4 regions of the Geodermatophilus sp. SYSU D00079 genome follow, and region 1 is predicted to be linked to each of the others. Evidence: riboswitches for the same ligand, from Rfam matches in the RefSeq annotation. Region 1 holds a riboswitch; each other region holds the start of a gene.
What was found. A riboswitch is a leader RNA that binds a small molecule or an ion and turns the genes downstream of it on or off. The one in region 1 is predicted to bind cyclic di-AMP.
Positions count from the first base shown of each region.

Region 2: another riboswitch for cyclic di-AMP. It lies ahead of ACI79E_RS17655 (M23 family metallopeptidase); the one in region 1 lies ahead of ACI79E_RS10535 (C40 family peptidase).
Region 3: another riboswitch for cyclic di-AMP. It lies ahead of ACI79E_RS18935 (aggregation-promoting factor C-terminal-like domain-containing protein); the one in region 1 lies ahead of ACI79E_RS10535 (C40 family peptidase).
Region 4: another riboswitch for cyclic di-AMP. It lies ahead of ACI79E_RS15160 (C40 family peptidase); the one in region 1 lies ahead of ACI79E_RS10535 (C40 family peptidase).

Region 1 is NZ_JBJGZS010000010.1:38,711-43,873, reverse strand. It holds gene ACI79E_RS10550 (serine hydrolase domain-containing protein) at 1-1,127, opposite strand, end outside; gene ACI79E_RS10545 (DUF3817 domain-containing protein) at 1,164-1,490, opposite strand; gene ACI79E_RS10540 (hypothetical protein) at 1,683-2,225, shown strand; gene ACI79E_RS10535 (C40 family peptidase) at 2,206-3,258, opposite strand; cyclic di-AMP (ydaO/yuaA leader) riboswitch at 3,274-3,423, opposite strand; gene ACI79E_RS10530 (hypothetical protein) at 3,623-3,802, shown strand; gene ACI79E_RS10525 (phytoene desaturase family protein) at 3,880-5,163, shown strand, end outside.
Region 2 is NZ_JBJGZS010000024.1:58,408-63,570, forward strand. It holds gene ACI79E_RS17640 (DUF3145 domain-containing protein) at 1-176, opposite strand, end outside; gene ACI79E_RS17645 (hypothetical protein) at 549-803, opposite strand; gene ACI79E_RS17650 (maleylpyruvate isomerase family mycothiol-dependent enzyme) at 896-1,789, shown strand; gene ACI79E_RS17655 (M23 family metallopeptidase) at 1,845-3,047, opposite strand; cyclic di-AMP (ydaO/yuaA leader) riboswitch at 3,063-3,211, opposite strand; gene pstS (phosphate ABC transporter substrate-binding protein PstS) at 3,607-4,707, shown strand; tRNA gene ACI79E_RS17665 (tRNA-Ile) at 4,754-4,827, shown strand; gene ACI79E_RS17670 (hypothetical protein) at 4,910-5,163, opposite strand, start outside.
Region 3 is NZ_JBJGZS010000028.1:23,692-28,854, forward strand. It holds gene ACI79E_RS18920 (flavin-containing monooxygenase) at 1-181, opposite strand, end outside; gene ACI79E_RS18925 (TetR/AcrR family transcriptional regulator) at 243-887, opposite strand; gene ACI79E_RS18930 (class I SAM-dependent methyltransferase) at 884-1,522, opposite strand; gene ACI79E_RS18935 (aggregation-promoting factor C-terminal-like domain-containing protein) at 1,671-2,528, opposite strand; cyclic di-AMP (ydaO/yuaA leader) riboswitch at 2,757-2,904, opposite strand; gene ACI79E_RS18940 (LLM class flavin-dependent oxidoreductase) at 3,099-4,247, shown strand; gene ACI79E_RS18945 (FMN reductase) at 4,244-4,867, shown strand; gene ACI79E_RS18950 (AmiS/UreI family transporter) at 4,874-5,163, opposite strand, start outside.
Region 4 is NZ_JBJGZS010000018.1:53,785-58,947, forward strand. It holds gene ACI79E_RS15145 (carbohydrate kinase family protein) at 1-755, opposite strand, end outside; gene ACI79E_RS15150 (hypothetical protein) at 882-1,481, shown strand; gene ACI79E_RS15155 (hypothetical protein) at 1,642-2,013, shown strand; gene ACI79E_RS15160 (C40 family peptidase) at 2,036-2,530, opposite strand; cyclic di-AMP (ydaO/yuaA leader) riboswitch at 2,546-2,693, opposite strand; gene ACI79E_RS15165 (hypothetical protein) at 3,013-3,183, shown strand; gene ACI79E_RS15170 (hypothetical protein) at 3,348-3,572, shown strand; gene ACI79E_RS15175 (SMP-30/gluconolactonase/LRE family protein) at 3,574-4,473, opposite strand; gene ACI79E_RS15180 (NmrA/HSCARG family protein) at 4,520-5,163, shown strand, end outside.

The DNA.
Region 1 (5,163 bases):
GGCATGGGCCCGAGGTGCAGCAGCCCGCCGGGCAGCGCCCGCAGCACGTGCGGGGCCGGGCCCCAGAACCAGACGCCGAGGTCCTCCAGCGGCACCGGGGACGGCGCCGGCTCCCAGGGGTCGACGATCCGCGGCTCGGCCGCGCGCAGGTCGGCCAGCAGGCCGAACACCACCGGCTCCGGACCGCTGGTGGCGTTGGCCAGGGAGACCGCGCCGGTCCGCTCCTCGCGGTCGACGAACACCCCGGCGAGGAAGCCGGGCATCGACCCGCCGTGCCCGACGAGGGTGCGCCCCTCGACCCGCACGACCTGCAGCCCGAGCCCGTAGGCCGACCAGCCCGGCGCCGAGGAGTCCACGCCGGCCGGCACGGTCATCTCCTCCAGCGTGGCCGGGTCGAGCACCTCGCCGGTGTCGCCGAGGAGGAACACCGCGAACCGGGCGAGGTCGTCCAGCGAGGCCCACAGCTGCCCCGCGGCCGCCATCACCCCCGCATGGTGCTCGGGCTCGGGGAGGACGACGTCGGCCCACGGGTGCACCGCGTGACCCTCCGCGGCCGGGGCCACCGGCCGGGGGGTCGTGCGGGTCATGCCCAGCGGGGCCAGCACCTCGTCGTGGACGACGTCGTCCCACGGGCGCCCCCGCAGCCGGGCCACCAGCTCACCGAGCAGCCCGAAGCCGAGGTTGGAGTAGTGGAACCGGCGCGCGGCGCCCAGGACGGCGTGCTCCTCGGCCAGCCCGAGCTCCTCCAGCGACCCGCCGGGTGTGCGCTCCCACCAGCCGCCCGGGCTCTCCGCGGCGGCGCCTCCGAGGTGGGCGAGCAGCTGGCCGACGGTGCGCTCCCCCACCGGCGTCCCCGGCACGTGCAGCTCCAGCGGGTCGTCGAGCGACAGCCGGCCCTCGTCGCGCAGCCGCAGCACCGCGACGGCAGTCACGGTCTTGCTGATCGACCCCAGCCGGTACTGCACGTCGGTGTGCGGCTCCGGGACGTCGCCGCGCCCGGCCGACCAGGCCAGCCCGTCGTCCCGGACGACCCCGGCGACCAGGCTGGGCGCCCGCCCGTCGCGCTGTACCCGCGCGACGCGGGCGAGGAGGGTGCGGGCGGTGGAGGGCAGGACCGGTTCGGGCACGTCCGCGAACCTAGACGCGGGCCGGGGGGGCCGTCGTCAGGAGGTCGGGACGGGCTCGGGCAGGGGCAGCCGCTCGGTGCGGGTCGCCCAGCGGTCGAACCACAGGGTGGCCAGCGGCGGCACCGACGCGGCGAGCGCGAACACCGTGGTCGGCGCGTTCCACCGGAGCACGCGCGCCGCCAGGAGCGTGACCAGCACGTAGGCCACGAAGATGCCGCCGTGGATGGGGCCGAAGATCTGCACGCCCCGCTCGGAGGAGGCGAGCACCCACTTCACGAACATGCCGAACAGCAGGCCCACCCAGGAACAGGCCTCGGCGAGGGCGACGGCACGGAAGACGAGGGCGACGGCGCGGGCGTTCATCGCCCCCCATCCTCCCCGATGCCCGACCCGGGGTACGCCGCCCCCCGCGGGGGGGCGCCGACCGCGGGGGCTGTGGACCGGCCCGAGCTCCTCGGGCCGGCGGACGTCCCGCGTGGACGGCAGTGTCTCCCGGTCGAGGACGGCGGTGGCCGGTGGGACCGGCACGGCCGGGTGCTGGCAGGGTCGGCGCCCGTGCGGGGACTGGCGCGGCGGGAGTTCTGCCTCGTGCTGCTGCGGCGGATGGCCGACCTGCGTCCCGACCTGGTCGCCGAGGCGCTGCCCCGGCTGGGGGCCACCCGAGCCGAGGCGCACGCCGCGCACACCCGCTGGCAGGCGCTGCAGCACTCGCCGCGGGCTCCCCGGGGGCTGGCGCTGCGCACCGCCGTCCTGGGCCCGCCGGAGGAGCTGGAGGACCGCCGGTTCGGCGACCTCGACGTCCAGGTCCGCCGCTGGCCGGTGCCGTTGTGGCCACATCTGTACTGGGAGGTGCTGTCCGGCCCGGGCGGGTCGGTGCTCGCGGAGCACCTGGCGCGGGCGCCGGGCTCACCGGTGCCGCCGGCGTCCGCGACCCGGTTGCTGGTGTGGCAGCACGTGCTCGACGACGTGGTGGGCCTGCCGGGGGCGCGCAGCGTCGACCCCGGCGTGGTGACCCGCTGGGAGGTGGAGCTGCCCGGCGGGGTCCGGGCCCGGTTCGTGTGGGGACTGCTGCAGGAGGTCAGCCGGCGATGCGGTTGAACCGCGGCGTGGCGCCCATGGCATCGACGCTGGCGACCTTCACGACGTCGCCGGAGGTCGGCGCGTGCACCATCTGGCCGTTGCCGAGGTAGATGCCGATGTGGCTGACCGGGCTGTAGAACGCGACCAGGTCACCGGGGCGGGCCTCGGCGCGGGACACCTGGGTGCCCATGGCCGACTGCGAGCGGCTGGAGTGCGGCAGGCTGATGCCGGCGGCCTTGAACGCGTACTGGACCAGCCCCGAGCAGTCGAAGGAGCCAGGCCCCGCCGCGGCCCAGACGTAGGGCTTGCCGCGCTGGGCCATCGCCGCGTCGATCGCGGCCTGCACGGCCCCGCTGCCGGCCACCACCGGCGCGGCGGCCGGGGCCGGCGCCGAGCGCTCGGCGCGGCTGGCCCGCTCGGCCCCGCCGCCGTGGGCGGTCGCGGCCGCCTCGAGGGCCGCCCGCCGCTCGTCGGCCGACAGCCGGGCGTAGTCGGCCTGGTAGGCGTTGATCTGCGCCTGCAGGTCGGCCTGCTGGGCGGCCACGGCGTCGTACTGGGCCTGGGCCTCGACCGCCGCGGCGTCGGCCACCGCCTGGGCCTGCGCGGCGACCTCGCCGGCGGCCACGGCCTGGTCCAGCAGCCCGTTCTGGTGCCCCGCGACGGTCTCCAGCAGCGTGACCCGGTTGACGAACTCGTCGGCGGAGTCGCTGGTCATCAGCGCCTGGAGCGAACCCATGCTGTCGCCGGTGAATGCGCTGCGGGCGATGCCCCGGACCTGCTGCTGGGCCGCGGTCGCCGCGCCCCTGGCCTCGGCCACCGCCGCGGCGGCGGCCTGGGCCGTGGCCTGCTGGGCGGCGAGCGCCTCGCGCGCCTCGTTGAAGTCCTCGGTGACGACCTCGAGCTCGTGCCCGCGGGCGGCGACCAGGGCGGCGGCCTCCTGCGCGGTGGCCGGTTCCTCCGCGCCGGCCGAGGACGGCCCGAGGGTGAGACCGAGGGCGCCGGCGACGGCCAGGACGACGGCAGCGCGGCGGGCGGTGCGAGGGGACGCCATGGTGCGGCGGCACTCCGTTTCTTCCACGGCCGCCTACCGGGTCAGCTGACGGGTTCGGGCGGGAAGGCGCCCGGCGCGTCCGGCCACGGGGCCGTGCGCGCTCCACCCCAGTGGTGCGGTGGGTCCCCGGTCCGGCCACCCCCGGGAGGAGGGCGCCGGTTCGACGGCGTCCGCGGAGTGTCACCCAGGTTGGTGACGGAGCGCCCCGCCGGACGCACACACCGTAAGGGCCGTGACGCTGCCGTGACAATTACCCGGATGTGATTTGGTGGACTCTCGACTCAACCCGCCGCGCGGGCGGGACGCGTGGGTCCGGTGGGACGGGTGGGGTTTGGCGAGCGGTCCGCGCGAGCACGTGCAGCGCATGGACCTCAGACGACCCCTGGCCGCCCTCCTCCTCGTCGGGGTGCTCGCCGGGTGCAGCAGCACCGAGACCGGCGGGAACACCGACGTCAACCGCAACGAGCAGGACTGCGGCACCGCGGAGCAGGCACCCGGACAGGGTTGCGAGGAGAGCGAGGACGCTCCCGGCGAGGGCAGCTGACCGGTGCCGGCACCCGCCTCGGCCCACCCGGGCGCGAGCACGGCAGCGAGGAGCGCAGCACCCCGCGGGAGGGGACGGTGACACCGGACGGACGGGGTGCGTACGACGCCGTCGTCGTCGGGGGCGGGCACAACGGGCTCGTGGCCGCGGCCTACCTGGCCCGGGCCGGCTGGTCGGTACTGGTGCTCGAGCGCCGGGAGCGGGTCGGCGGCGCCGCGGTCAGCGAGCAGGTGTTCCCCGGCGTCGACGTCCGGCTGTCGGCCTACTCGTACCTGGTCAGCCTCCTGCCCGACCGGATCGTCGCCGACCTCGGCCTGGAGGTCACCCTCGCCGACCGCGCGGTGGCCTCCTACACCGCCGTCCCGGGCGGGGCCGGCCTGCTGGTGGAGCGGGACGAGGGGCCGGCCACGGCGGCCTCGTTCCGCGCGCTGACGGGGTCCGACGCCGAGCTGGCCGGCTGGCAGCGCTTCTACGCACGGGTGGCCACGCTGGCCGAGGACCTCGCCCCCACCCTCACCGAGCCGCTGCTGTCCCCCCGGGAGCTGGCCGGCCGGCTGTGCGACCGGCGGCTGTGGGAGGACCTGCAGGCCCGGCCCCTCGCCGACCTCGTCGCCGACGAGCTGCACTCCGACGTGGTCCGCGGGGTGGCGCTCACAGACGGGCTCATCGGCACGTTCGCCGACGTGCACGACGCCGCCTCACCGGCCGGCCGCTGCTTCCTCTACCACGTGGTCGGCAACGGCACGGGGCGCTGGCGGGTGCCGGTGGGCGGCATGGGTGCGGTCACCGGCGCCATGGCCGCGGCCGCCCGCGGAGCCGGCGCCGAGCTGGTCACCCGCGCCACGGTGACCGCGCTGGAGCCGGGCGCCGACGGCGTCACCGTGCACTGGACCGACGACGACGGCGTCGAACGGGCGGTGGACGCCGGGTACGTGGTCGGCGGCGCCGCGCCCGCGGTGCTCGACCGGCTGACCGGCGCAGCACCCCGACCCACCGCCGACGGGGCCCAGCTCAAGGTCAACATGGTGCTGGCGCGGCTGCCCCGCCTGCGCTCGGGCGTGGACCCCGCCGTCGCCTTCGCCGGCACCTTCCACGTCGACGAGGCCGCGGGCCAGCTCGACGCGGCCCACGCGCAGGCCGCCGCGGGGCTGCTGCCCGACGTCATCCCGTTCGAGGTGTACTGCCACTCGCTGTCCGACCCCTCGATCCTGGGGCCGGCCGAGCGGGCGGCGGGCTACCAGACGCTCACCCTGTTCGGCCTGCACACGCCGGCGGCGCTGTTCCGCAGCGACCCGGTCGGCACCCGCCGGGAGGCGGTGCGGCGGGTCGTCGACCAGCTCGACGCGCACCTGGCCGAGCCG
Region 2 (5,163 bases), on a different contig from region 1:
GGGGCGCCGGTCCAGGCGACCTCGGCACGGTAGGAACCGTGTGCCGCGGGCTGGTCGGCCCACGACAGGGAGACCGGCGCGCCGATGACGCGTTCCAGCGCCCACTCGACGTGCTGGCAGAGCGCCTTCGGGCACGCGTGCACGAAGACGACACCCTGGGTAGACCGTCGTTGCACGGGGTACCTCCATCGACTCGATCGGTCTCGTCTTCCCCAACGGACGATCGATTCGGTGACAGGCTGTGTTCGACGGTGGTGGACCAGGGGCCCAGGAACAGTTTGCACGATGGTCACCCCATCGCGCCAGTGCGGATGGGGCTGATGGGTCACATGTGACGGAAGGTCACGACAGCGGCCACTACGCGCTGGTCAGCGGCCATAGCACGGTGACGACGCGCCCGTCCACCGTGCCGTCGTCTCCTCCTACGCCTGCGACCCGGCACACCGCAAGCCCTTCGCGACGGCCGCCGGGACCCGCTCAGCGAGACCGCCCGGTCCTCACCCAGCGTAGTGGCGGACACCGGTGTGCATGGGTGCGACACCCGCGGTTCACGCACCCAGGGTGGCCTGCAGGTCCTCCCGCGGGACCACCCGCGTGGCCCGGAACGGCGCGCCCTCCACCCCCGGCTCGGTCCAGTCGACGTCCACCACCTGCCCGGCGCGGAGGGCGCCGCCGGACGGGCCGTCGACGACCGACGCGTCCACCCAGCAGCCCCCGGGCAGGTCCGGGGCCTCCACGAGGCCGGCCCTCCGGGCGTCGTCCCAGCGGATCACCGTGCCGCGGGTCGTGCCGCTGCGTGTCATGGCCCCAGGCTGACGGGGACCGGGCCCGGCGGACAAGACGGCCGCGCGCGGCGAGGCGTACCGGGCGGGACCCCCGGGGTACCGGCCGGGCCATGCTGCGATCCCAGGGGATGGCCGACGCGGGGCGGGACGAGGTCGCCGGGCTGGTCCTGCCGGCGTGGGACGCCTTCCTCGCCCAGGCCGAGGCGGTGGACCTCGACCGGTCCTCCCGGCTGCCCGGGTGGCGGGCCCACGAGATCTGCGTCCACCTCGGCTGCTGGGCCGACCACGCGGCGCTCGCGGACCTCGTGGCGTCCGCGCGGGCGGGGGGCGCGGGGACCCCGCCGGAGGTGGATGCGACCAACGCGCGGGTCACCGCCGCCCACCGGGACGCGACACGGGAGGAGGTGCTGGCCGCGCTGCGCCGCAACCGGGACGCCACCGCCCGCTACCTGGCCGAGGAGCCCGTCGAGCTGGACACCGCACCGGCGGTCGCGGTCGTGGGCACGCTGCCCCTGCTCAGCGTCGTCCTCGGGCAGGCGTACGAGCTGGCCGTGCACGGCCTGGACCTGGCCGCGTGCGGCGCCCCGCCGGTGCCCGGCCCGGTGCTGCAGGCCGGCCTCGCGGCCCTGGCCGACGTCACCGGCGCCCTGTCCGCGTCCGTCGGCATCACCGGCGGGGCGACCCTGGCGACGCCGGAGGGGGGCTGGGCGTTCACCGCCGACCCCACCGGCTGGACGGTGCGGCGGGTGGCCCCCGGATCGCCCCGGGGCACCGCCGTGGAGGCCCCGGCGGACCTGCTGCTCGAGGCCGCCTCCGGACGGGTCAACCCCGTGGCGGCCCTGGCCCGGCGGCGGCTGCGGGTGCACGAGCTCGGCGGCCTGCTGGCACTGGCGCCGGTCGTGCAGGTCGCGCCGGGCATCCCCGGCGGGCCGATCCTGCAACTGGCCGCGCAGACCCTGGGCGGCGTCGGCGGCCTGCTCGGCCGGCTGCGGGGCCGCCGCTGAGAGCACGACGGTTCCCGACCGCCGGGGCTGGGGGCCGTCGTGGGGTCAGCTCAGGTCAGCACCCGCCACCGAGGCTGATGCCGTGCTGGGCCAGCCACGGCATCGGGTTGACCCGGTCGGCGTAGAGGCCGCCCTGGTGCACCTCGAAGTGCAGGTGCGGCCCGGTGGACTGGCCGCGGTTGCCGACCTCGGCGATCTGCTGGCCCGCGGTGACCACCTGCCCGGCGGTGACGGAGAACGCGTTCACGTGGCCGTAGAGGGTGATCTGCCCGTCGGCGTGCTGCACGTACACGGCCAGGCCGAAGCCGCTGGCCGGACCGGCCTGGAGGACGACGCCGTCCTCCGGCACGTAGATCGGCGTGCCGATGGGGGCGGCGATGTCGATGCCCTGGTGCATGGTGCCCCAGCGGGCGCCGTAGCAGGAGGTGAGCCGGCCGGCGGTCGGCAGCGCGGCCGTGCCCTGGGCGCGGGCGTCGAGCCGGGCGTCGAAGGCGGCGGCGGGGTCGGCCGCACCCTGCGAGGCCAGCAGCCGCTCACCCGCGGCGCGGTACTGCGCGTCGAGCGCCGCCTTCTCCGCGGCGACGGCGTCGTACTCGGCCTGGGCCTCGGCGAGGTGGGCGGTGGCGGCCGCCTCGGCCTCGTCGGCGGCGCGGGCTGCCTCGTCGAGCCGGGTGACCGCGGCCCGCGCGGCCCGGTCGGCCTCCTCGACCCGCTGCTCGACGGCCAGGAACTCGGTCAGCCGCGCGGCACGCTGGGCACCGAGGACGTCCATCGTCGCGGCCTGCTGGAGCAGCTCGGTGGGGCTCTCGGCGTCGAGGATGAGCTCGATGTCGCCGTAGCGGTTGTCGGCGCCCATGTACGCCTCGCGGCCCAGCGTGGCGACGTCGTCCTCGGCGGTGGCGACGTCGGCCTGGGCGGTGGCCAGCTCGGCGGCGGTGGCGTCGGCCTGCGCCTGGGCCGTGGCCAGCTCGGCGCGGGCGACCAGGGCGGCGTCGGCGGCGGCCTCGGCCTCGACGGTCATCCGCTGCAGCTTCTCCTCGGCGGCGGTGACCAGTTGCTCGATGCGGGCGACCTCGGCGGCCAGGCCCTCCTGCTCGGAGGTCCCGGTGACGGCGGGCGCGGCGAGCGCGGCGGGGGTGCCGGCGAGCAGTCCGCCGACCACGGCGGCGACGACGACGGCCCGGCGGGGCGCGCGCAGCAGCCGGCGGGCCGACCCCCCGCGCGCAGGCAGGGTCCTCAGGTGGTGCAAGGTCGCCAAGGCGACGGTTCTCCCATCCTCGCGACCGCCTACCGAGTTAGCTGACGGGTTCGGGCCGGACGGCGCCCTACCCGCCTGCGCCCCCTGCGCAGGCAGGACTCACCCCAGTGGAACGGTGGGTCCCCGGTCCGCCGCGGCCCCTGAGGGACGTCGGCGGTTCGGCGGGGCCCGGCCGGTGCCCTCGTGTGTCGAGGAGCGGATGCCGGCTGGGCCGTCGGGAAAACTACTACGGGTGACCCCGTGCGGTCACGATCGAGTAACACCTCCGGTGCGCCTCCTTGCCCGGAGGGGTGACCTCCCGCTACGGCGCGTCACTGTGCAACCGCGGAGTGGTGATGGTCGCGGGGGGCGCCTCGCCTCACGGATTCCCCATGGCGACCTGCGCCGACGTCCTCCGCTCGTCCGGCGGACCGGCGCCCCACGCCTCCCCCGCCCCGTCGCCCGGCGTCGCGGATGAGATGTCGCCCACTTCTGGCCGATCCGCCCCGACGGGACCGACACCCTAGGGTCGGCGGCGACGCCCGGCGGCCGGCGCCCGGGCCGGGAGGGGAAGGCGCCCGTGTCTGCCCGGAGCAAGGTGGCCGCCGCGGTCGGCGCGGCGGCCGTGGTCGGCGCCGTGGTGGCGATCGCGAACTACGTGCCCCCCAACGAGCGCGGCGGCGACGGCGCGACGGGGGACCTCTCGGGCTCCCTCGTGGGTGCCGGGGCCAGCAGCCAGCAGGCCGCCATGCAGGGGTGGACGGCGGGGTACACGCGGGTGCAGCCGGGCGTGACCGTCGACTACGACCCGGTCGGCTCCGGGGGCGGCCGGGAGCAGTTCCTCGCCGGCGGCATCGACTTCGCCGGCTCCGACGCCCCACTGGACGACGACGAGCTGTCGCAGGCCGGGGAGCGGTGCGGGGCGGCGGGGGTCTTCGAACTGCCGAACTACATCGCCCCGATCGCCGTCGTCCACAACGTCCCCGGCGTCGACGGGCTCGACCTCTCCCCCACCACGCTGGCCGCCGTCTTCGCCGGCACGGTCTCCCGGTGGGACGACCCGGCGATCGCCGCGGACAACCCCGGCGTGCCGTTGCCCGCCACGCCGATCACGGCGGTGCACCGCAGCGACGAGTCGGGCACGACGCAGAACTTCACCGAGTACCTGGCCGCCGCCGGCGGCGGGGCGTGGCCGCACGAACCGGACGGCGAGTGGCCGGTCGCGGGCGGGGAGGCCGCACAGGGCAACTCCGGCGTCGTGGCGGCGGTGGCCGGCGGCCAGGGCACCATCGGCTACGCCGACCTCTCCCAGGCCGGCGACCTGGGGGTGGCGCGGATCGGCGTCGGCGGGGAGTTCGTGGCGCCGACGGCCGAGGCCGCAGCGGCCGTGGTCGAGGCCTCCACCACCCTGACGGGGCGCGGCGAGTACGACTTCGCCCTCGAGCTGGCACGGACGACGACCGGCAGCGGCCAGTACCCGATCGTGCTGGTCAGCTACCACGTGGGCTGCGTCGAGTACGAGGACGAGCAGACCGCCGAGCTCGTCGCCGACTTCATGGCCTACGTGGTGAGCGAGCGGGGCCAGGCCGCGGCCGCCGAGGTCGCGGGCTCCGCCCCGGTCTCCGCAGCCCTGCGCGAGCAGGCGATGACGGCGGTCGAGGCGATCCGCGGCCCGTCCTGACGGCGACGCCGGGCCCGGGCGCCCATCTGGCAGGCTGGGCACCACCGGGGCGGTAGCTCAGCCGGTCAGAGCACGGGACTCATAATCCCTGGGTCGTGGGTTCGAGCCCCACCCGCCCCACCGGTCAGGCCCCCAGGTCGGCGCCTCCGCCCGGCGGGCCTCGTCACGCTCCCCCGCGGACCCGCCCGGGACGGCCCTGGTCCTAGGGCGTCACGTTCGTCCACACGGTGCCGACGTTCTCCTCACCACCACCGTGAGCCGTCGCGAGCAGGCAGGCGCTCAGCGAGGTCCCCGACGCGGTGAAGGAGAAGGTCTGGCTCACGTCGCTCTGGGCGCCCAGGTGCACCGCCAGGGTGAACGGCCTCGACGTCCCCTCCTCCAGGAGGAAGAGGCCCTCGCCGCGGTTCAGCCGGTCCGCACCGTCCCGTGAGGTCACGGTGGCGTTGCCCGACACCT
Region 3 (5,163 bases), on a different contig from region 1:
CGGAGTCCGACCGCACGCCCGGGTAGCGGAACAGGTCCCAGGTGCCGCCGATGGCCTCGCGCGCCTCGAGGACGGCGTAGCTGCGGTCGGGGCACTCACGCTGGAGGTGGCAGGCGGCGCCGATGCCGGAGAGCCCGGCGCCGACGATCAGCACGTCCACGTGCTCGGTGGGTGCGGTCATGGCGTTCCCCCTGGCTCGGCCGGTGACCTGCACCACGGTACTCGACACGGTGTCGAGTGCGTCAACGGCGCGTCGGATCGTCGGTGCCGTAGATGGTGCGCAGCCAGACGGTGAGCAGCACGTCGATGAGGTCGTCCTCCCCCACGGCCGGCTGCTGGCCGGCGAGGGTGCCCTGGATGACCCGCTCGTTCATCCAGTTCAGCGCGGTGGCGAGGTCGCGGGCCGCCGGGCCGCCGGGCGCCGCACCGCGCGCCCGCTCGGCCTCGATCGCCGCGGCGGTCTCCGCCACGAACCCCTCCATCACCTGCAACCACAGCTCCCGCACCTCGGCGCTGGCGGCCAGCAGCTGGGTCGCGGCCGCGGTCAGTGCCCGGTGCGCACGGAAGGTGTCGCGGACGGCGACCAGCGCCGCCCGCCAGTTCGCCCGCACGTCGTCGGAGGCGCCGGCCAGCGCCGCGGCGCGCAGCTCGTGGGCCTCGGCGACCACCCGGTCCAGCAGCGCGAGGACGACGGCGTCCTTGGAGGCGAAGTAGAAGTAGAAGGTCGGCCGGGAGATCCCGGCGCCGCGGGCGAGGTCGTCGACGGAGATCTCCGCCAGCGGGCGCTCGGCCAGCAGCGCCTCGGCGGTGGCCAGGATCGCCCGCTCCCGGTCGTCGCCGGAGGGCCGGCGGGCACGGCGCCCGCGGTCGGGGGCCACGCTGCTCACGGCAGCCGCCAGACCGTCGTCCGCCGCAGTCCGGGGCCCTCGGTCTCGGGGATCTCGTAGACCGCGGCGGCGGTCAACCGGTCGTGCGGCAGGTAGGGCCGCCCCGGGTCGCCGACGTACACCTCGACGCCGCGGGCGCGGGCGCGGTCGAGGAACGGCAGCACCCGCTCGGTCATCTCCCGGTCGTAGCAGACGTCCCCCGCCAGGACGACGTCGATGCCCTGCAGGTCGCGGCCCAGGACGTCGCCGGTCACGCTCACCCCGTCGATGCCGTTGAGCCCGGCGTTGACGCCGACCGCGGTGCGGCTGAACTCGTCGACGTCGCTGGCCAGCACCCACCGGGCCCCGGCCAGCCGGGCGGCGAGGGCGACCAGGCCGCTGCCGGCGCCGAGGTCGAGCACCGCCCGCCCCGCGACCACCTCGGGCCGGTCCAGCACGAAGCGGGCCAGCGCCTGACCACCCGGCCACGCCGCGGCCCAGAACGGCGGCGCCTCCCCGGCGCCGCCGTTCTGGGCCTCCATGGCCTCCCAGAGGGCGACGACGTCGTCGGCCACGTGCAGCCGGACCTCGGGGACCGACGACGGCCGCCGGACCTGGGTGTGGGCGCGGACGAAGCCGGACGGGACGACCCTCACGCCGACCGCCCGGTGGCCACGACGTCCGGGTCCACGCGCGCCCCCTCCTCGCTCGCCAACGGCACCGCCCGACCGTCCCACACCGGCCCCGGGAACGACTCGAGGGGCCGCCCCTGCCGGGACGGCCCCTCGATCCAGCACCGCTCGATCAGTACCAGTTGTTGGCCTGCGAGTGCGCCCACGCACCGCAGGGGCTGCCGTAGCGGTTCTCGATGTAGATGAGCCCGGCGTCGATCTGGCGGTAGCCGTCGGAGGTCTTGGCGATCCCGGTGCCGGCCCAGGTGGAGTTCAGGAACTGCGGGATGCCGTAGGCGGTGCTGGTGGGGTTCTGCGCGTTGGGGTTCCAGCCGCTCTCCTTGCCCCACAGGTTCTCCAGGCAGCTGAACTGCTGGGCGCTGCCGACCTTGGACATCGCGTACTCCTTGAAGGAGCCACGCGGCGCCGCGGAGCCACCGCTGCTCGGTGCCGGGGCGGCGGCCGGCGCAGCGGCGGCCGCAGCGGCGGCGGCCTGACGCTCGGCGGCCTCGCGCTCGGCGGCCTCGCGGGCGGCCTGCTCGGCGGCGGCGGCCTCGGCCGCGGCGCGCTCGGCGGCCTCGCGCTCGGCGGCCTGGCGGTCCAGCTCGGCCTGGTCGGCCGCGGCCTGGGCCTGGGCGGCGCTGGCCGCGGCGGCCTCGCGCTCGCTGCGGGAGGCGGCGAGCTCCTGCAGCGGGGCCAGGTCGGCGGCGTCCGGGGTGGCCGCGGCCGCGGTGTCGGCGGTGATGCCCAGCTGCTCGGCCACGCTGACCGACTCCGTCGGCGTGGCGGTGGCCTCGGCGTCGGGCGCGCCGGTGGCCAGGACGTTGACCACGATCGCGCCGGCCGCGGCGGCGGCCAGGAAGAACGCCGGACGGCGACCCTGGGCCGGCAGGCGCACCCGGCGGCGGGCGGGAGTGGTGTCGGGGGTGGCGGCGTCGACGGCGGGGGTGGTGGCGTCGAGCGCGGGGGACTGCGTGGTGCGGTCGTTCATCGAGGGGGGTGCTCCGGGGCGCGAGGGCGCACGCGGGCCGGCCGACTCCTACGGAGGGCAGCCCGGGGCGCAGCGGTCTACGGGAGGGGGTCCGGCGGCGGTCAGGGACGCGCGCGGCCGGTCACGGGGGAGGTGAGATCAGCGGACCGAGGAAGAGGCGCGAGGTGCGCGTGGCCCGGGATCCCTGCGGGCCGGGAGGGCCCGTGGGCGAGGCATGCGGATGCTCTCCGTTCCTTCCATGGCCGCCTACCGAGTTAGCTGACGGGTTCGGGCGGGAAGGTGCCCTACCTGCTCGGGAGCAGGATTCACCCCGGTGCTGCGGTGGGTCCCCGGCTCACGTCCGCGGTGCGCGGACACGACTCGGCGGCGTCCGGCCAGGCTCCCCGGATGGGGACGCACGACCGACCGGACGCACCCACCGTAGGGGCCGTTACCGTCCCGTGACAATCCCAGGAGCCACATGGGTCCCGTGACCCTCGTCGCGGGAGAGTGTCCGCGGACCCGGAATACGGGCCGGGCGAAACTGTTGCACGCAGCAGTAGTTGCGCTCTCAACCACTTGGAGCACGAGATGCAGTTCGGGATCTTCTCGGTCAGCGACATCACGACCGACCCCACGACCGGCCGCACGCCCAGCGAGGCGGAGCGGATCCAGGCGGTCGTGGCCATCGCGAAGAAGGCCGAGGAGGTCGGGCTCGACGTCTTCGCCCTGGGCGAGCACCACAACCCGCCGTTCTTCTCGTCCTCCCCCACCACCACGCTGGCCTACATCGCCGCGCAGACCTCGACGCTGCAGCTGTCGACGGCGACCACGCTGATCACCACCAACGACCCGGTGAAGATCGCCGAGGACTACGCGATGCTGCAGCACCTGGCCGGCGGCCGGGTGGACCTGATGATGGGCCGCGGCAACACCGGCCCGGTCTACCCCTGGTTCGGCAAGGACATCCGCGACGGCATCCCGCTGGCCGTGGAGAACTACGCGCTGCTGCGCAAGCTGTGGGACACCGAGGTGGTCAACTGGTCGGGGCAGTACCGCACCCCGCTGCAGGGCTTCACCTCCACCCCCCGGCCGCTGGACGGCGTCGCGCCGTTCGTCTGGCACGGCTCGATCCGCTCGCCGCAGATCGCCGAGCAGGCCGCGTACTACGGCGACGGCTTCTTCCACAACCACATCTTCTGGCCGCCGCAGCACACCCAGCGGATGGTCGAGTTCTACCGCCAGCGCTACGAGCACCACGGCCACGGCTCGGCCGACCAGGCGATCGTCGGTCTCGGCGGGCAGGTGTTCATGCGCCGCAACAGCCAGGACGCCGTCGCCGAGTTCCGGCCCTACTTCGACAACGCCCCCGTCTACGGGCACGGCCCGTCGCTGGAGGACTTCAGCCGCGAGACGCCGCTGACCGTCGGCTCCCCGCAGCAGGTCATCGAGCGCACCCTCGGCTTCCGCGACTACGTCGGCGACTACCAGCGCCAGCTGTTCCTCGTCGACCACGCCGGCCTGCCGCTGAAGACGGTGCTCGAGCAGCTGGACATCCTGGGCGAGGAGGTCGTGCCGGTGCTGCGCCGCGAGTTCGCCGCCCTCAAGCCCGCGCACGTGCCCGACGCCCCGACCCACGCCTCCCTCGTCGCCGCCCGCGGCGGGGCGGTGGACAGCACCGTGCACGCCGCCGGCGACGACGTCACCGGGCGCACCGCCGAGGAGGTGCCGGTCCGGTGACCACCCGCACCCTCGCGGTCGTCAGCGCGGGGCTGTCGACGCCGTCGTCCACCCGGCTGCTGGCCGACCGGCTCACCGCCGCGACCGTCGCCGCCCTCCGGGCCCGCGGTGAGGACGCCACGGTCGAGGTGGTGGAGCTGCGTCCCCTCGCCCGGGACCTCGCCGACCGCCTGGTCACCGGGTTCGCCGACGCGTCGCTGCAGTCGGCGGTCGACACCGTCGTCGGCGCCGACGGGCTGATCGCGGTGACCCCGGTGTTCTCCGGGTCCTACAGCGGCCTGTTCAAGACGTTCGTCGACGTCCTGGACAAGGAGTCGCTGACCGGGAAGCCGGTGCTGCTCGGGGCCACCGCCGGCACCGCGCGCCACTCGCTGGTGATCGAGCACGCGATGCGCCCGCTGTTCGCCTACCTGCGCGCGGTCGCCGTCCCGACCGGCGTCTTCGCCGCCCCGGAGGACTGGGGCGGCGGCGAGGGCGTCGACGCGGCGCTGGCCGCCCGGGTGGAGCGCGCCGCCGGGGAGCTGGCCGACCTCGTGGCCGGCCGGCCGGCGTCGGCCCGCCCGGCCGACCCGTTCGCCGACTTCACGCCGTTCGACCAGCTGCTCCGCGACGAGGCGTAGGGAGCGTCAGGTGGTGCCGCGGGTGTCGGTGCGCCGGTCGGCGTCGCGCTCGGGGGTCTGCCGGGCCACCGGCACGCCCTCCGGCGCGGCCGGCGCCCCCGAGGGGACCGGCGCCGCCGGCGGCACGGCCGGCGCCGGGTGCGCCCGCAGCCGCGGGTAGAGCAGCGCGAGGCCGGCCACGAAGACGACGGCGAGGACGACCGCCCACACGCCCACGTAGTCCGCCCAGGAGCCGGTGAGCAGCAGGAACGCCGGGAGGGCACAGCTGGCCAGGCCGGCGAGCAGCGCGATCGCGC
Region 4 (5,163 bases), on a different contig from region 1:
GTGTCCCGCACCGACGGCAGCGGCTCGACCGGCACCTCCACCGCCCCGGCACGGGTCAGCACCCGCGTCGGCCCGGCCCCGGCGTGCACCAGCACCAGGTCCGGTGCCCAGGCGGGGAGGCCGCCGTCCAGCCCCAGCACCGACGCCTCGCCGGCGTCGGCGAACAGGACGTCGGGCGCCAGCCCCGCCAGCAGCTCGACGTACGCCTGCACACCGTGGCCGGCGATCCGGGTCGCCGCGGCCACGTCGACGCTGACCGGCACCCCGGCCCCGTGCGCCAGGGACGCCGCCGTCCGCAGCGCGTCGGGGAAGCGCAGCAGGTCGTAGCCGTCCAGGTGGACGACGGCCGCGCCGGCCACCCACTCCCGGCGGACGTCGGCCGGCTCCAGCCCGCCCTCGCCGCGGTCGGCGAGCAGCGTGCGCTCGCCGTCCGGGTGGACCAGCACCGTCGTCAGCGGCGTCCGGCCGCGGCGCACCACCGCCGTCCCGACCCCGCGCGCGGTCAGCTCCGCGAGCAGCGGGTCGGCCACGGGGTCGGCACCGGCCCAGCCGGCCAGCCGCGCCGGCACGCCCAGCCGCGCCAGGCCCGCCGTCACGTTGGCCGGGGCGCCGCCCGCGGACGTCGTCCGCACCACCCGCTGCTGCCCGCCGGCCACCAGCGGTGCGGACAGCTCCAGCACCTGGTCGGCCACCAGCTTGCCGAGCGCCACGACCGGGCCCGTGCCCGTGGGACGGGGCCAGCGCGGGACGTCCACGGGTCACAGCCTGCCCCGGATCCCCGCCGGGGGACCGCTCGCAGAGAGCCACCGGTGACGGCCGCATCGTGGGACCCTCGGTTCCCGGAGGGAGCTCCCCGCCCTCCGCAGCCGAGGTGATCGCCGATGCCGTGGACCGCGCCGGGGCGGCCGGGGGTCCCGACCGGCCTGGCGGCGTGCCTGCTGGCCGGCTGCGCCGCCGCCGGCGGCAGCGGCGCCGCAGCGGGGCCCTCCCCGGAACCGGTGCGCGACTGGCACGACGCCACGTACCGCGTCACCTGCGACGGGATCGTCCCGGGTGGCTTCGCGGCGGACCTCGACGGCGGCACCGCGCGCGTGCCCGCCGACGCCAGCCGCAGCCCCTACTACGAGTACTACGACGTCTGGCTGCAGGCGACCGCCGGCGGGGACGTCGACGGGGACGGCGAGCCGGACACGGTCGTGCTGCTGCAGTGCTCCCCGCAGCCCTCCAACGGGATCGTCGAGGAGGTCCAGGTCCTCGCCGCCGACGGGGAGCGGATCGGGCTGCTGCCCAGCCCGCGCACGCTGCGGGAGACGACGGTCCTCGCGCCGCTCTACGACCCGACCGCGCTGTCGGTCCGGGACGGCGACGTCGTCGCCGGGATGCGCGCCTACGCGCCGGAGGACAACCGCGCCGACGGCCCGTCGATCCCGATCACCGTGCGGTGGCACTGGACCGGCCGCGACTTCGTGCGGGTCCCGTAGCCGCGGCGGGAACCGTCGCCGTCCGTCACCGCCGCGGCCGGCCACCCACCCGCACGGGCGACTTCGCCGTCCCGGGTGTTGGGCAGCCCGGCGAGCGGGGCACCGGGGTGGTTCGCTGACGGTCCGCCGCTCGCGCGGCGCACGGAACCAGGGGGAGCCAGTGTCCGACCACCCCGAGTCGCACCCGGGCCCGAGCCGCGTCGAGGCCTCCACCCCCTGCGCCCGCCTGGCCCGCGGCCACGCCCCGCACCCGGCGCACGTCCAGCTGGCGCAGGCCGACGACGACCACTGGCAGCCGGTCGTCGTCATGGGCGCCGTCGGGGACGTCGTCACCCTGGCCGCCGACGACGAGCTGCGGCGGCACCGCAACCACGACACCGGCCACCTCGCGGCGCTGGTCCGCGAGGCGGGGGCCGAGGCGTTCCTGCACACCCGGCTCGGGCTGCTGTTCCTGCGCTCCTGGCCGCGCGACGCCGGCTCGGTCTTCTCGCTGCAGCCGGCCGACCAGCCGCCGGTGCCCTGCCGCCACTAGGCAGGACACCGGCAGCCGAGGGTCAGGCGATGCGGCGGGCGGTGTTGTAACTGGGCATGTGGTCCAGGTTCACGACCTTCACCGGCTGGCCGGCGGTGGAGGCGTGCACCATCTGCCCGTTGCCGATGTACATCCCGACGTGGGAGACGGGGCTGTAGAAGAACACCAGGTCACCGGGCTGCAGGGCGTCCCGGGAGACCGGCACGCCGGCACCGGCCTGCGCCCGCGACGTGCGCGGGATCTCGATGCCGGCGGCGCGGTAGGCGAACGTCGTCAGCCCCGAGCAGTCGAAGGCGTTGGGGCCGGTGGCGCCGTACCGGTAGGGGTCGCCCACCTGGGCGAGCGCGGTGTTGACGGCGGTCTGCGCCGCCGGGCTGGCAGCCGCCGCGGGCGCGGCGACGACGTCGGGCGCGGCCGAGGCCGTCGCGGGCGTGAGGGCGATCCCGGCACCGGCGATCGCGGCGACCGCGATCCCACGGATGGTGCGACGGGCTGAGGACGTGCGGGCAGTCGTCATCGACGACGGTTCTCCTGTTCCATCCGTCCGCCTACCGGGTTAGCTGTCGGGTTCGGACGGGAGGTCGCCCGGCACGGCCCAGGCCGTGCTTCACCCCAGTGCTGCGGTGGGTCCCCGGTCCGGCCGCGGCTGGAGCCGCGCACCGGTTCGGCGGGGTCCGACGGGTGTCACCACGGGTTCGGCGACGAGGGGCCCGTCAGGACCGCGGAGGACGCTAGGTGCGGACTCGACGGTCCGCCGTCCGTGCAGCGGACAGTCCGCCACACGGGCGACACGCCGTCGCGACCACGACGGACACCGGGGACCAAGGTCCCTTGCGCCGGACGACCGTGCAGGTCAGCGCGGTGACGGACAGATTGCTCACGCGCGGGGTTTCCTGACTCACCGTGGTGGACTCCGAGCACAGCGCCACGGGAACCTCGGTGGTTGGCCGGGCCGTTGGGCGGGCACGATCTGGTGCAACCGAACCGAGGAGGAACCACATGGCCGGCATGATCCGGAAGCTCGTGGCGTCGGGGCTCGCGGCGAAGGTCATCCAGGAGGCCCGCAAGCCGCAGAACCAGGCCAAGATCAAGGAGTTCATCGCCAAGATGGGCGAGCAGAACAAGAAGCGCGGCGGCGGCAAGGGCTACGGCCGGGGCCCCGTCCACTGACCTCCCGCTCGGCAGCGGCCCCACCCGGACGCCCGGGCCGGGGCCGCTGCCGCCTGCCCTGACCGGCGCTGCGCACCGCCGGCGCCCCGGTCCGCGTGCTCGCGCCCGCGTGAGCGCCACCCGCACCGGGTACCCAGCCCGGACCCAGCACAGGAGGTCCGGAGATGACCGAGGGCAACATGACCGGCCGCCCCTACGGGGGCGCGAACGAGGCCACCGGCGGCAACCCCGGCGAGCGCGAGGAGCACGACCTCGTCGGCCCGCCGTCGGAGCAGGAGGAACCGCGCGCGGCGCAGGGCGGCACCATGGGGACCGCGCACCCCAGCGTCCCCGGCAGCGACGGGCAGCCGCGCCCGGCCGAGCCGCCGCCCGGCGCCACCGGGAGCTGACCTACGGTCGGCCGGCGTGGGGGACGTCGACCTCGGTCGCCAGCAGCACCGCCTCGCGCACCGGCGCGCGGTTGTGCTCGTAGAAGTCCGGCGCGCAGCACATGAGCAGCGTGCGGCCGCCGTCCCCGCCGAGCATGCAGGCGTACACCCCGAGCCCGGACGGCGCGGCTATTTCGTCGACCACCTGCCCGCCCTCGGCCACGCGCACCACCCGGCCGCCCACCGCGTCGGCGGCCCAGATGCGGCCCTCGGCGTCCAGCGCGCACCCGTCGGGCGCGACCACGAGCTGGCCCAGCACCTCGTCGACCGTCGTCCCGGTGACCTCGGGGCCGAGGGAGGCCCACACCCGCCGGTTGGTCAGCGACCCGTCGGCGCCCAGGTCGAACGCGGTGTACCGGTTCCCCAGGGTCTCGCCGACGACCAGCGTGCCGCCGTCCGGGGTGATCACCGAGCCGTTCGGGAACTGCAGCCCCCCGGCGGCCACGCCGACCGTGCCGTCGGGGGCGATCCGCTTGAGCGACGCGGTCGCCGCGGCACCGCCGCCCATCAGGTCGAAGCCGAAGTCGCCGACGAACACGTTCCCCCGCGCGTCCACCACCATGTCGTTGAGGTGCCCGCCGCAGTGCTCGGCCAGGTCGGCGTGGGTGCGCAGCGACCCGTCGGCGTACCGGAGGACGCGGCGGTCCTTCATCGACACGACCACCAGCGAGCCGTCGGGCAGCCAGCCCAGCCCGGACGGCTGCTGCTCCACCTCGACCACGACCGTCTCCGCGCCGTCGGGAGCCACCCGGCTCACCGTGCGGCGGTAGAAGTCCGACACCCACCAGGTGCCCTCGTGCCAGCGCGGGCCCTCGAAGAACCCGCCGCCCTCCAGAACCGTCCTGAGCTGCCGATCCGCCATGGTCGGGCACCCTAGGGGGACCCGTCCCCGTCTGGAGGAGCGCAGCGTGCCCGGACCCCTGATCGCCGTCGTCGGAGCCACCGGGCAGCAGGGTGGTGCCGTCGCCCGCGGGCTGCTGGACGCCGGCGCCCGGGTCCGCGCGCTGGTCCGTGACCCGGCGAAGGCGCAGGACCTCGCCGGTCGCGGCGCCGAGCTCGTGCGCGCCGACCTCCGGGACCCCGACAGCCTGCGGACGGCGTTCCGCGGCGCGCAGCGGGTGTTCGCGATGACCACCCCGTTCGGCGCCGGCGGCCCGGAGGCGGAGGTCGCCCAGGGGATCGCGCTGGCCGACGCGGCCGCCGACGCCGGTGTCGAGCACCTGGTGTTCAACTCCGTCGGCGGTGCGGAGCGGTCCACCGGCATCCCGCACTTCGAGAGCAAGCGCCGCGTCGAGGAGCACATCGCCTCCCTCGGCCTGCCCGCCACGATCGTCCGGCCGGTCTTCTTCATGGAGAACCTGCCGTGGATGGTGGCGGCCGACCCCGCCGAGGTCGTCGTCCGGATGCCGCTGCCGGCCGGGGTGCCGCTGCAGATGATCGCCGTCGCCGACATCGGCGCGGTCACCGCCGCCGTGCTGGTCGACCCCTCCCGCGTGCCCGGCGGCAGCATCGAGATCGGCGGGGACGAGCGGACCGGCGAGCAGGTCGCCGC